DNA from 2 places in the Tumebacillus amylolyticus genome. Region 1 is predicted to be linked to the other one. Evidence: predicted binding sites of a transcription regulator. Region 1 holds the regulator's gene; the other holds the start of a gene.
The links. The regulator CtsR, encoded in region 1, represses protease genes until heat stress. The targets are predictions, from matches to a motif close to ATGGTCAATAAAGGTCAAACA.
Positions count from the first base shown of each region.

Region 1 (7,224 bases):
GGCCGACTCCTCCCCCGAGACGTAGAGCACGCGACGACCTTGCATCGCGATGGCGTTGGACGTCTGCAGCAAGAGCGTCGATTTGCCGATGCCGGGGTCTCCCCCGACCAGCACCAACGATCCGCCGACGATCCCGCCGCCAAGTACCCTGTCAAATTCGCCATATCCGCTGTGTGTACGCGCTTCCTCCACGATGTCGATCTCGGTGATCCGAGTGACTTGTGCAGGTTCGGATTGCAAGTGTTGGAGCGCCGCGTGAGACGGGGCGGTTGCAGCAGGTGTAGCGACCTCTTCGACCATTCGGTTCCATTGGCCGCATCCCGGACATTTGCCCATCCATTTGGGGCTTTCATACCCACAGTCTTGGCACACAAATTTTGATTTATACTTTGCCATACGTGTCCCCTATTCGTCATTGTCATACAAAAAGGTTCCAATCTCCATCATATACGAAAGACAAGCACGCAACAAGGGACCTAAGTAGATCATACGCAAGGACCCCCCAAGAGTTTCATACCCGAGAGTCAATTTCTGAAAAAAAGCTCGTGGCCGCGACGCGGACACGAGCTCTTTTTGCTTAGGCTTGTTGGATTTCTTCTTGTTGCGCGCCTTCGTTTTTGACGGTGAGTTTGCCGTCTTCGGCGTCGATGCGCACGAGGTCGCCTTTTTTGACGCTGCCCGAGAGCAGGGCTTCGGAAAGCTGGTCCTCGATGTGGCGCTGGATCGCACGCTTGAGCGGACGTGCGCCGTATTGCGGGTCGTAGCCTTCCTTGGCGAGGAACTGCTTCGCTTCGTCGGAGAGCACGAAGTGGATGTCGTTCTCGCGCAGGCGTTTCTTGAGGTCGTCGGACATCAGATCGACAATCTCGCGGATGTGCTCCTCGGCGAGCGGGTGGAACACGATCTGGTCGTCGAGACGGTTCAGGAACTCCGGACGGAATTGCTTTTTGAGCTCTTCCATGACGCGGTCCTTCATGTTGGTGTAGTCCGCTTCTTTGTTCGCGGTGAAGCCGAGGGCACCGCCCTTTTTGATCGTTTGCGCCCCGACGTTCGAGGTCATGATGATCACCGTGTTGCGGAAGTCGACGGTGCGGCCCTTGGAATCGGTCAGGCGACCGTCGTCGAGCACTTGCAAGAGCACGTTGAAGACTTCCGGATGTGCCTTCTCCACTTCGTCGAACAGCACGACGGAGTACGGCTTGCGACGGACTTTCTCCGTCAACTGACCGCCTTCTTCGTAACCGACGTAGCCCGGAGGCGCCCCGACGAGACGGGCGGTGGAGTGGCGCTCGCCGTACTCCGACATGTCGATGCGGATGATGGCGTTCTCGTCGCCAAACATCGCTTCGGCCAGAGCTTTCGCGAGCTCGGTTTTCCCAACCCCGGTGGGGCCGAGGAAGATGAAGGAGCCGATCGGGCGTTTCGGGTCTTTGAGGCCCGCACGCGCACGACGGATCGCGCGGGAGATCGACTTGACCGCTTCGTCTTGGCCGATGACGCGGTCGTGGAGAATTTCTTCCATGTTCAAGAGGCGTTCCGACTCGGCCTCCGCCAGTTTCTTGACCGGGATGCCGGTCCAAGAAGCGACGATGTCGGCGATGTCTTCGGCGTTGACCACAGAGTCTTTTTTGACTTGGGTTTGTTGCCATTCGTTTTTGCGGGATTCCAGTTCTTCGCGCAGTTTTTGTTCCTTGTCGCGCAGGGAGGCCGCTTTTTCAAACTCTTGGGATTGCACCGCAGATTCCTTTTCCGAGCGGATCTCTTCGAGTTTTTCTTCGAGTTCCTTGAGGTTCGGCGGTTGGGTGTAGGTGCGCAGACGGACACGGGATGCCGCTTCGTCGATCAGGTCGATCGCTTTGTCCGGCAAGAAGCGGTCGGTGATGTAGCGGTCCGACAGTTTGACGGCCGCTTCAATCGCTTCGTCGAGAATCTTCACGCGGTGATGCGCTTCGTAGCGGTCGCGCAGGCCTTGGAGGATGAGGATCGCTTCGTCCTTGTTCGGCTGGTCGACGGTGATCGGTTGGAAGCGGCGTTCGAGGGCCGCGTCTTTTTCGATGTGCTTGCGGTATTCGTCAAGCGTGGTCGCCCCGATGCATTGCAGTTCGCCGCGTGCGAGGGACGGCTTGAGGATGTTCGAGGCGTCGATCGCCCCTTCGGCACCGCCGGCACCGATCAGGGTGTGCAGTTCGTCGATGAACAGGATGATGTTGCCCGCTTGGCGGATCTCATCCATGATTTTCTTGAGACGATCTTCGAATTCCCCGCGGTACTTCGTGCCCGCGACGACGGTGCCCATGTCGAGAACCATGACGCGCTTGTTGCGCAGGGTTTCCGGGATTTCGTTGTCGACGATGCGTTGCGCGAGTCCTTCGGCGATGGCGGTCTTGCCGACGCCCGGCTCCCCGATGAGCACCGGGTTGTTCTTGGTGCGGCGGGAGAGCACTTGGATGACGCGCTCGATTTCGTTGGCGCGGCCGATGACCGGGTCGAGCTTCTGGTCGCGTGCCATCTGGGTCAGGTCGCGCGCCAGAGAATCGAGGGTCGGGGTGTTCGCCGCTTGGGCGTTTTCTTGATGCGATTCGTGGGTGTCACCGCCGAGCAATTGGAGCACTTGTTGGCGGGCTTTGTTAAGCGACACACCGAGGTTGGCGAGCACGCGGGCTGCCACGCCTTCGCCTTCGCGGATCAGACCGAGCAAGATGTGCTCGGTGCCGACATAGTTGTGTCCGAGCTTGCGAGCTTCGTCAATCGAGAGTTCGATGACTTTCTTCGCACGCGGGGTGTACGCCATACCGGTGGATTGACCGGGGCCGCGGCCGATGATCTTCTCCACTTCTTTTTGTACTTTGTCGCTGGAAAGACCCAGCGAGACCAGCGATTTTGCTGCAATGCCTTCGCCCTCGCGGACGAGGCCCAGCAGGATATGCTCAGTGCCAACCCCGGAGTGACCGAGGCGGCTCGCTTCTTCTTGAGCCAATGCCAATACTTTCTGTGCGCGTTCCGTAAAACGTCCAAACATCATAGGTTCCACCTCCATAGTACTTTGAATCTATTCGAGGACAAAGCACCAATATGCTTGTGTCAGGGTTCGACTCTAGATCTGGGCTTCGTCCATATGCAAGCGTTCGCGAACGAGCGTGGCGCGCCGCCAATCCCGCTCCCCCGGCGCCAATTCGGCCCCGTGGAATTTTTGTAAAAAGCCGGGTTGGGTCATCACCATCAACTCTTTGAGAATGTTTTTCGACACGCCCTTGATGACGCCGAGGTCGATGCCCAGACGCACATCGGAGAGGCGTTGCATCGTCTCTTTGGAATCGAGACGGCGCGCATAGGCGAGGATGCCAAACGAGCGGGCGATGCGGTCTTCGATCACTTCGCGGTTTTCGTTGAGCAAAAAGTGACGGGCGGCTTGTTCGTGCTCGATGATTTTGCGTGCGACCGAATCGAGGTTGGAGATGATCTCCTCTTCGGACTGGCCGAGCGTAATCTGGTTCGAGAGTTGGAACAGGTTGCCGACCGCTTCGGTGCCTTCGCCGTAGACGCCGCGCACGACGAGACCGACTTGGTTGAGCGCGGAGAGCACGCGGTTGATCTGCTGGGTGACCACGAGGGCCGGCAGATGCAGCATGACGGACGCCCGGATGCCGGTGCCGACGTTGGTCGGGCAAGCGGTGAGGAATCCATAGCGGTCGTCGAACGCGTAGTTGAGCTGACTCTCCAAGAGGTCGTCCGTTTCATTTGCGATGCTCCATGCTTCGCGAAGCTGCAAGCCCGGCAAGAGCACTTGCAAACGCAGATGGTCTTCCTCATTGACCATGATCGACACTTCCTCGTCATCGCGCAAAGCGACAGCGCCTCGAGAAGCGTGTTCGACAAGTGCGGGCGAGATCAGGTACTTCTCGACCAATGCTTGGCGGTCGACGTCGGACACGTCGCGCAGAGTGAGAAACTCGTAGCGGCCGTGTCCGTTTTTTTCAAAAACGTCCGACTCGACGGCGCTCTTGACGCGTTGCAAGACCTCTTCGGATTGCGTGTCGTTGGCGAGCATCGGGAACGGGAGTTCTCGAAGATTCCGTGCCATGCGGATTCGCGTGGAGATGACGATGTCGGCGTGAGGACCGTCGTCTTGCATCCAGCGGCTGGCATCCGCGACAAAGTCTTGGATCGACATCGACTTACACCTCCCCTTGTGGTCCGCTCTTCATGTCTTGCTCCATCCCGCGAATGCGGTCGCGAAGGATGGCTGCTTCCTCGAATTGCTCCGCTTGAATTTTCTGTTGAAGTTCGACGCGAAGCCCTTCGATTTGTTTCTGGACTTTGATCCGACCGCCGGCGCGTTGCGGGACTTTGCCCGTGTGCGACGTCGCTCCGCCGTGAATGCGGCGGACCAGCGGTTCCAGATGCGAGGCAAAATGTGTATAGCAATCTCCACAGCCGAAGCGTCCCAACTGCGCGAATTGCGGATAGGTAAGTCCGCAGGTGGCGCATCGGACCGGCCCCGGCTGTTGGGCTTGGATGCCTTTGCTCATCGGAGTGTGGCCCTGTGTTTCGAATCCAAGCAATCCGCTGAGCAGATTCTGGAACGAAAACGCAGTTTCACCAAAAGGATTTGTCCCAAGTCCGGGACCACCAAAGGTCTTCATCATCACGTCGCCTTTTTCACGAGCGCAGGTTTCGCAGAGATGAATTTCCTGTTTCGAGTTGTTGAGGATCTTCGTGAAGTGCACGGTGGCATCACGTTGGTTGCATTCCTGACAGATCATTTGGCGTCTCCCCTCCTAAGTGCTTGAGGTCCGGTCATCCCTTGAGAATGGCGACGAGCATTGCCGACAATTGATTCGCCCGCACTTGGTCGCGCAGCTGTGGAGACAGCGCGAGGATGTCACTGCAGATCACCGCACGCATCATCAGGACTTCACGCTCGGTCAGCACGTTCTCCTCCAGAAGTCGTCCGAGGAACCCCTCAGCTTCCCGGGCGGACAACGAACTGCCGATGATGTCGAGAATCGCGCGGTGCAAGGCGTTGTTCCTCCGGTCGAGTCCGACCCGTTGGATGCGGATGTACCCGCCGCCGCCGCGCTTCGATTCCACAACATAGCCCTTCTCAATGGTGAAGCGTGTGGAAATCACGTAGTTGATTTGGGAGGGCACACAGTGAAACGTGTCGGCCAACTCGCTTCGCTTGATCTCAATGATGCCTTCGTGTGAGTTGGTGAGGATGGTCTTCAAGTGTTGTTCAATGATGTCGGAGATGTTGCGCATCGTGCCCGCTAACCTCCCTCCTCCTGATCATTGACTTTGACTAACTTTGACCTTCATGACTTCATTATATGTAGGGCCGGGCAAAATTCCAAGAGTCATCTCTCTTCACTTTGCCCAGTTTTGGGGTGGATAAACCGATTTCACAGGGGAAGTCGGGTCGTTTCTTTTATTTTCTCGCAATTTGACTATAGTTGACCTTCGTCAAGAGTTGGTCAAACGATGTGATGATCTCGTCGGCGTCGTCCAGTTCGTGTTCGTTGGCGAATCCGAAGTCGCAGCCGACGGTGAGCAGGAAGTTTTTTTTGCCGGCGGTGATGTCCGATTTGCGGTCGCCGACCATGACGGTGTTTTTTTCGTTGAGGTGTTGTTCGTCGAGGAGGAGGGCGACGAGTTCTTCTTTTTTCTCCGTTTTGTAGGCGCCCGCGCAGTAGAGTTTGTCAAACAGCGGCGTGAGGCCTTGCGTTTCGATCACCGTCTCGACATAGCGCATCTCCCCGTTCGACGCGGTAAAAAGCTTCACGCCCGCCTCGCGGAGTGTGTGAAGCGTTTTTTTCACAGCGGGGTAGAGGGCGCCGGTGCCTTTTTGCATGAGTTCCATCTCGGCCTGGGCGAGCAGTTCGTTTGCTTTGTCGCGCTCGTCCATCGAGGCGTCGGGGAGCAGGGTCTCCCAGACTTCGGGGATTGTCATGCCGAATACGTTTAGGATTTGCTCGTCGGTCGGTGCCGGGCGGCGCAGTTTTTCAAACGTTTGACGAAACGCCGGCAACGCGACCTTCTCCGTCTGAAACAACGTCCCGTCCACATCGAAGATCATCGCGTCCATCGCTCAGTCTCCTTTCTGGGTGGCAAGCGGAATACGGCTTGACTGAATCAGGGAATACCAAGTATGATTCTTTGTTATAGAGTGTCCGGAACGTGACAAGGAGATGACGAGGGATGGCTTCCAATAAATATGAAGAGATTACCAAAGCAGCGGTGATGCTGTTTGAACGCAAAGGATATCATGCGACATCGGTGCAAGACATCGCCGACGAAGTCGGATTGCAAAAAGGCTCGCTGTACCACTACATTTCTTCCAAAGAAGATCTGTTGATGCAACTCGCCCACCGCTCCATCGGCGAATACAACGGGCAGATGGAGGAGATCTTGCACGACGCCTCGCTTACGAACCGGGAGCGGATGCAGCGCGCCATTGAGCATCATCTGCGCTATGTGACCAAGAACGTCCAGCTCACCACCGTTTTGTTGCGGGAAGCGTTCTCGCTGGGGGAAGATCAGCACCAAGTGATTCAAGCCCAGACGGACAAGTACCTCAACTTCTGGACGCAAGTGATCGAGCAGGGCATCGCCGCCGGAGAGTTCCGTCCGGTGAATGCACGGGTGACGGCGCTGTCGATTCTGGGGTCGATCAACTGGGTGTACCGTTGGTACCATGAGGGCGGCAAATTGACGGCAAGCGATATTTCCGACGTGTACTCGCATCTGTTCTTGGAAGGCATTGAGAAGCGATAGAAAAAAAAGACCCAATCCGTGATGGATTGAGTCTTTTTTTTGTGCAGTTATTGGTCTGCGGTTAGGCGAGTTCTTGGAGCGGATCGCGATGTCGAGCAGAGAGTACGTTCCGTCGGAGAGGTTCAGCACCCAGAAGATCGCCATCTGGTTGATCTCCTGCAGCGCACGCAGGGTTTGGCGAACGCCGTTGCCGGTGATTGCTGCGGCAGATCGGGTAGAAGTCTTGCATGGTTTGGTGAATTCGTTGTCCGACCATTGAGGTTGTCGTCATCGAAGAACACTAGCGAGTCGAGGCCGATGTTGATCTCTTCGGCGATGCCTTTCATATTGGAGATCTTGTCCTGCCAGTTGATGCGAATGGCGGCGAAGTGCTCTTCGCGCAAGATCATGTGCGGATGCTCGCGGAAGACGCGCAGGACGTCCTCTTCGTTGTTCTTGCTGTTGACGTGT
Region 1 covers NZ_JAEQNB010000011.1:73,155-80,378, forward strand. Annotated here, with positions in the region: gene radA (DNA repair protein RadA) at 1-396, opposite strand, end outside; gene JJB07_RS22905 (ATP-dependent Clp protease ATP-binding subunit) at 578-3,022, opposite strand; gene mcsB (protein arginine kinase) at 3,095-4,171, opposite strand; gene mcsA (protein-arginine kinase activator protein McsA) at 4,176-4,763, opposite strand; gene JJB07_RS22920 (CtsR family transcriptional regulator) at 4,798-5,262, opposite strand; gene JJB07_RS22925 (HAD family hydrolase) at 5,429-6,085, opposite strand; gene JJB07_RS22930 (TetR/AcrR family transcriptional regulator) at 6,199-6,774, shown strand; gene JJB07_RS22940 (hypothetical protein) at 6,897-7,224, opposite strand, start outside.

Region 2 (7,224 bases), on a different contig from region 1:
GAGGAGTACCAGATGGTCGTCGAGCACGTCATGGAGCACTACGCCAAGCATCTGCAAGGGTAGCAAAAAAGCATGTCAGACTCCCGGAGGAGTTGACATGCTTTTTTTCTGCCTACAGATTCGTCAGCAGGAAGTTGCGCAGCTCGACCGTTTGGTCTTCGTCTTCGAGCGCGAACATGTTGGCGAGCAGGTGAAGCTTGTCGTCTTCGAGATCGTCATTGCCTACGATGCCGACGCGGCCGCTTTGGATGTTCGCGACGAGCGATTTGCCGTAAAAATGGTTGGTCTTCGTGATCGCCAGGTCCCAGCGATGATCGCCAACAAACCCCACGTAGCGGGTCTGGGTAGTTTCGTGTTCATCGTACATGTTAATCAACATTAGGTATCATCCTCCACACATCATCTTACACCATGATACAATGAGAGGAAAGGCAAGGCAAAGAGAGGAGGGAGATACGGTGTCGAGATTCTCCTTGCAACTGTTTCCGTTGCAGACGGTGCTCTACCCGTACTGTGTGCTCCCGCTGCACATTTTTGAACCGCGGTACCGCACGATGATTCGGATGTGCGTGGAACATCGTGTGCCGTTTGGCATCGTGCAAGTCACCGGCGGATTGGCTCTCATCGACGGCCACAGCGCCCCGCGCAACTATGACGTCGGCACGGTGGCGGAGATTACAAACGTCGTGGAATTCCAGGACGGCCGTCTGTTTATCACGACGCAGGGCCACCAGCGCTTCAAGATCTTGGAGAGCAATTATGACGAGGATGTGCTGACGGCGATCGTCGAAGTCTATGAGGACGAGCCGATGACCGGACAAAGTTATCGCGAACTGTCCGAAGAAGTTCGACACAACTTTGAGCGGTATTGGAAGCTCTTGGAGTGTGTGATGAACCGCGACCTCGGGGAGCTGGACCTGCCCGACGATCCGAATGTGCTGTCGTGGTTGATTCCGTCCGTGCTCCATGTACAACCGGAACTTAAACAAGCGATTTTGCAAAAAAGAAGCACCCGCGAACGCATGGAAGTGCTTCAGGACGTGTTGATCGAAGAAGTGGACAAGCTGCGCGACGCCATGAAGGACGGGCGTGAGAAGTAGCATTGTGCTATAATAGTGCGGGACAATCCGGGAAACGCTACTAGTAGGAGGGACTTTTTCCATATGGCAGATCACGCGAAGCTTGAGAAATTGATTGAGACGCTGGACGAATACATCGCCCAAGCCAAAGCGGGCATGAACAAAAACCACAAGCAGATCGAAGACATGCGCGCCGAGTTGACGGAGCGCGGGTTTGGCGAAGCGCTCGAAGAAGTGGAAGGTGTCGTGGAGATCACCGGGCACCACGGACAAGCGCTGGGCCGTCTGACGATGGCCGGTATGGTGCGCGGCGAACTTTTGAAACTTCTGGAACAGACAAAATAACGTCAAAGTTCCATTTCGTTGAGCAATTTACAACACGTTGCGACTCTGTTAGGATAAACAGTGAACTTATACGTTGGAAAGGTGCGATCCGACATGAAAAAAGCCCTGATCATTACCGATATACAGTCTGACTTCCTTGGCAACATGGATTACATATATCCGCTCTGCCAGAAGTATCTGGACAACCATGCGAAGGAATACGATCTCGTGATCTTGACCCACTGGAAACACGTGGAGAACGAAAACGAGAACACCCTGCTCCTCAAGAGCGACGGAGCGAAAGTCATCGAGAAGCGCGGCTATTCCGCTCTGACCGATGAAGTGAAACAACTCTTGCAGGAGAACAACATCGAGCTCGTCCACCTCGGCGGCATCGACTCCGACATGGCGGTCATCGCGACGATGTACAACCTGCTCGACGCAGGCTACAAAGTGCAGATGCTCGAAGGTTTGCTTGCTTCCTACTCCACGCGTAACTGGGAGTCGACCACGATCATGCGTTTCGTCCTCGGGGACGAGAACGTGCTGAACGTCGGCGGCGGCCGCGTTTGGATGTAATTTTTTTGTGCGAAAAAGAAACCTGGCCAACCCTCGTGGTGAGCCAGGTTTTTTCTGTTAGGAGTAGGCGAGAGGGAGCTCGGAGACAATACACCCAAGACTCTTTGGAGAAGGGTGAGGTGAAGATACTTGTCAACACCGTCGTGGGTCTATTGGGCCGGTTTGTATGACAGCAAGTTCGAAGCGTATTGCGCTGTGATGTGGGTGGAGGGCGACAAGCGGATCTACGGCAAGACGCCGCCGCAGGAAGTCGAACTCTATCGCACCAACCGGGGGAAGTTTGGGGTTCGTTTTAAATAGCAATCGTTCTGGACATCCTTATATAGTCGTTCAAAAGCCGCTTGTTACCTCGACAAGGGGCTTTTGTTTGGGGTAAAGTAAAAGGGAATACATAACAGTTTTTTTTCGCGGGTGAGGTGGACGTATATGTTGCAAGATGCCAAAGTTGTGATCGACATCCGGGACGAAGCGGAATTTCTGGAAGGACACATCCCCGGCGCCGTGCATTGTCCGTTGCAGGAGCTGACCTATGCGGTGTCTGACGCAGACTTTGAGGACTTGATCGTCGTCGTGTGTCGGACCGGCAAGCGAGCGCAGCAGGTCAAGGCGTTATTGGAGCACGAGGGCTATCATAAGATAGAAGTGCTCCCCGGTGGTATGACCGCGTATCAGGGCGAGATTGTCAAAGGTGAGTAGTTCAGAAAGTGTGGGGAGACTCACAGTTGCTGAATTTTGACTTTGACTGTCTTTGACCCTTTGACGTTGTCTGAGTATACTGAGAGTACGAATTCAAAACCGAATGGAAGTAAGGGAGGTAGTTTTCATGAATCTGGTACCGATGGTCGTAGAACAAACATCTCGCGGAGAGCGTTCGTATGATATCTACTCGCGTTTGCTGAAGGATCGCATTATTTTCCTCGGCAGCGAGATCGACGACAATGTCGCGAACTCGATTGTGGCACAACTCCTGTTCCTGGCGGCGGAAGACCCGGACAAGGACATTCATCTCTACATCAACTCGCCGGGCGGCTCGATCACGGCCGGGATGGCGATTTACGACACGATGCAATGGATCAAGCCTGACGTTTCGACGATTTGCATCGGCATGGCGGCGTCGATGGGCGCGTTCCTGCTGACGTCGGGTGCTTCGGGCAAGCGTTATGCATTGCCGAACGCAGAAGTGATGATCCACCAACCGCTTGGTGGCGCACGCGGGCAAGCGTCCGACATCGAGATCCAAGCGCGCCGCATCCTCAAGATGCGCGACAACCTCAACAAGATCATCTCCGAGCGCACCGGCCAACCGCTGGAAGTCATTGAGCGCGACACCGACCGCGACAACTTCATGGAAGCGGAAGATGCGAAGAACTACGGCCTGATTGACAAAGTCATTCAGAACGTTTCGGAAGTGAAGTAAGTCGTTTGGAGTGAGAAAAAGAGAGGCGACGGGGAACTGTCGCCTCCTTTTTTGCGTGAAAGGGAGTATGGACGTGAGAGAGTGGTTTGAGCAACAAGGTCGGGTGACGTTTGCGAAGTTTATGGAGTGGGCGTTGTATCATCCGGAGTGGGGGTATTACACGTCCGACCGCAAGAAGATCGGGAAGGAAGGGGATTTTTACACCGCCCCGAGTGTGAACCCGGTGTTTGCGGAAGTGCTTGCGGACGAAGTGGTCAAGATCGGCAGCGGGCCTGCGGTGATTGAGTTCGGTGCGGGGGAGGGTCGATTGGCACGGGATATGCTGAGCCGCTTTGCCAGTGAGCATCCCGAGTTTTATCAGAGCCTGGATTATTTCATCGTCGAGATTTCTCCCTCGTTGCGGGAGGTGCAGCAATTGATGGTCGGGGAGCACGCCTCGAAGGTTCGCTGGGTGTCGGAGGACGAACTGCAGGCGGGCAGTCCTTATGAGGGCGTGATTCTCACCAACGAGTTGGTCGATGCGTATCCTGTGCATCGAGTAACTCGGACCCCCGAAGGTCTGAGAGAAGTCTACGTGGAACTTGACGGCACAAGCGTTGAGGAATCTCAACGTTTCTCTGAGGGAACTGACCGTCCTGTTTCCATAGAGCAATCTGAACTCCGTTTCGTGGAATCGTTGAGACCGCTCAGCGACCCGGCCTTGGCAACCTATGTGGACAAGTACGCTCCGGAGATGATCGTGGGGCAGACGATTGAGGTGGGCTTGGCAGGTTTGGCCTGGTACCAGCGAGCGTTGTCGTTGCTCTCATCGGGTCATATCGTGACAATCGACTACGGATACGAAGCGGACATGCTCCACCATTCGTCCCGTCGAACGGGAACTTTGCGCGGTTTCTACCGTCACACGTTGACCACCGACCCGTACCAACACATCGGCGTGCAAGACCTCACCGCCGACGTCAACTTCTCCGCCCTGCGCGACACGGGCGAAGAGCGGGGCTGGAGCACCGACTTTTTCGGCTCCCAAGCCCAATATCTGCTCCAAGCCGGCATCCTCACCCGCCTCACCAACGCCTGGAGCTCCGACCCCTTCCGCGACCCCGACATGAAACGCAACCGCGCCATCAAGTCGTTGATCTTGCCGGGCGGGCTCGGGGAGCACTTCAAAGTGCTGGTACAGAGCAAACCCAAACGGTATAATGAGGCTCAGGTACCACCGCAAACAAAGGAGTGACCCCGCCGTATGTTCCTCAGACGTTTATCGATCGTACTGTTCATCCTCTGTGTCCTGTTCTTGGGCCTTGGCCTCTGGTTTTGGCAGAGCGGGAAAGTGGGATAAGCGCATACAGCAAAAAGAGGCCGTGATACTCGAGCGAGTGTCACGGCCTTTTTCTACTGGAATTACGCTTTCGAGAAGTAAATGATCCCGTTCGCGCCCTTGCCGACGTGCGTCCCGATTACACCGGAGAGCTCGAAGTCGAGGATGTTGGACACCTTCACGCCGAGTTCCACCAGCAAGTCTTTCCAGACTTGCACGGTGCTCGGGTCAACAGTGTGCCCGATCGCCACCGGATACTCCGTGTCAATCGCGCGCTCGGTGAGGAAGCGCTTGACGGCGAGGATGGCGTTTTTCTTGCCGCGCACGCGGTCGAAAGCTTGAACCACACCGTCATAGTCGAGATGCAAGATCGGTTTGATGTTCAAAAGCGACCCGAACAGGAACGAGAGGTTGTTGATGCGCCCGCCCTTGCGCAGGTTTTCCAACGTGTCGACGGAGAACACCAACTCTTGACGCTTGCGCATCTCCGTCAACTTCGCAGAGATCGCCTCTGCCGTCGCGCCCTCGGCGGCCATTTTCACCGCCATCATCGCCAGCATCCCTTCGGCATAGGTCGCCGAGAGGGTGTCGTGGATCGTCACGCGCTCCGGCGTGTCGACGAGGTCGCGCGCAATTCGCGCCGCTTGCAGCGTACCGGACAGGGTGGACGCAAGACCTACGTAGAACACATCGTCGCCCGCATCGAGAATCTTCTGAAACACATCGCGAAACATCGCCGGACTCGGTTGCGAAGTTGTCGGCAACTGCTTGGAATGTGCCATCTTTTCATAAAAATCGGCACGGCTTAATTCGATACCATCTGCATATGTCTGACCGTCGATGATGACATTCAACGGGATGACTGTCAACTGGTGTTCTTCAAGAAGAGTTTTCGGCAAATCACAAGTGGAATCGGTCACGATACGGATCATCAGCGGCATACCGCCTTTCACATAGAAAGAAGTCTGTTTATTATACCACAAAAGCCTCATTTATGGAGAGTTGTCACAACGTGGTCAAATGTGACATACTTTTTCTGTATAGAAGGAAAATTAGTATGGATTATTCACGGCATCTTGTGTACAATAGGGCTGTAACAACTTGACTGGGCTAGGAGGAACTTTCTAACATGGCTATTCGAATTGCGATTAACGGTTTTGGGCGCATCGGGCGCATGGTATTCCGCGCAGCAGCGGTGAACCCGGATATTGAGATTGTGGCAATTAACGCAACCCACGATGTGAAAGCACTCGCACATCTGTTGAAATATGATTCCGTTCAAGGGCGTTTCCAAGCGGACGTTCAAACCACCGAGTCTTCCATCATCGTCAACGGCCGCGAGACGAAGATCGTCGGCGACCGCAACCCGCTGAACCTGCCGTGGAAGGAACTGGGCGTCGATATCGTCATCGAAGCAACCGGCAAATTCCGCTCCAAGGAAACGGCAGGCCAACACATCCAAGCCGGTGCCAAGAAAGTCATCATCACCGCACCGGGCAAGGACGAGGACATCACCATCGTCATGGGCGTCAACGACCAGCTCTATGATCATGAGAAGCACGATGTGATTTCGAACGCATCCTGCACCACCAACTGCCTGGCGCCGGTGGCAAAAGTCCTGCACGAGAAGTTTGGCATCCAATCCGGCATGGTGACCACCGTCCATTCCTACACGAACGACCAGAACAACCTCGACAACCCGCACAAAGACCTGCGCCGTGCGCGTGCTTGTGCCTTGTCGATCTTGCCGTCCACGACAGGCGCTGCGAAAGCCGTCGCTTTGGTCATCCCGGAACTCAAAGGCAAGTTCAACGGTGTCGCTCTGCGCGTCCCGACCCCGAACGTCTCCATCGTCGACCTCGTCGCAACCTTGGACAAAAACGTCTCGGCAGACGAAATCAACGCAGCTCTGAAGGAAGCGGCGGAAGGCCCGATGAAGGGCATCCTCGGCTACAACGACGAGCCGCTCGTTTCGATCGACTATGTCGGCGATCCGCACTCTTCGATCGTCGATGGCCTCTCCACGATGGTTGTGGCAGAAAACACCGTGAAGATCTTTGCTTGGTACGACAACGAGTGGGGCTACTCCATGCGTTGTGTTGATCTCGCGCTGATGGTGGGAAAGCTCTTGAAGGAAAAAGTGACCGTCTAAATTGAACTTTCAAAAAAGGCTGACGTGCTTCGTGACGTCAGCCTTTTTTCGCTTTATAATGGAAGTAACTTCAAAATTTCAGGAGGAACAAATACATGAAAATTCCGGTGGCAGCCCTGTAATCGAAACAGTGGGCGAACCTGCCTTCTGTTTCGGAGTCGTGCATGACTTCAGACGAAGCAGGAGGGTTTTTGAATTATGAGTTTACAACCAGGTACTTTGGCGCACCACAATGTGCGTTTGTTTTTCTGGGCGACGCTGTTTGGCTCGATCAATTTTTTGGAGCCGGTCATGTCGCTGTTCTATTTGGGACACGGACTTTCGACAGCCGGCATCTATTACGCGACGCTGTGTT
Region 2 covers NZ_JAEQNB010000005.1:193,155-200,378, reverse strand. Annotated here, with positions in the region: gene JJB07_RS16335 (DUF1292 domain-containing protein) at 1-63, shown strand, start outside; gene JJB07_RS16330 (DUF3055 domain-containing protein) at 113-379, opposite strand; gene JJB07_RS16325 (LON peptidase substrate-binding domain-containing protein) at 459-1,100, shown strand; gene JJB07_RS16320 (hypothetical protein) at 1,164-1,424, shown strand; gene JJB07_RS16315 (cysteine hydrolase family protein) at 1,518-1,982, shown strand; gene JJB07_RS16310 (hypothetical protein) at 2,112-2,282, shown strand; gene JJB07_RS16305 (rhodanese-like domain-containing protein) at 2,409-2,678, shown strand; gene clpP (ATP-dependent Clp endopeptidase proteolytic subunit ClpP) at 2,806-3,399, shown strand; gene JJB07_RS16295 (SAM-dependent methyltransferase) at 3,473-4,633, shown strand; gene JJB07_RS16290 (DegV family protein) at 4,801-5,649, opposite strand; gene JJB07_RS16285 (glyceraldehyde-3-phosphate dehydrogenase) at 5,847-6,869, shown strand; gene JJB07_RS16280 (MFS transporter) at 7,068-7,224, shown strand, end outside.
Region 2: the regulator CtsR is predicted to act here: its motif matches at 2,718-2,738, upstream of clpP (ATP-dependent Clp endopeptidase proteolytic subunit ClpP).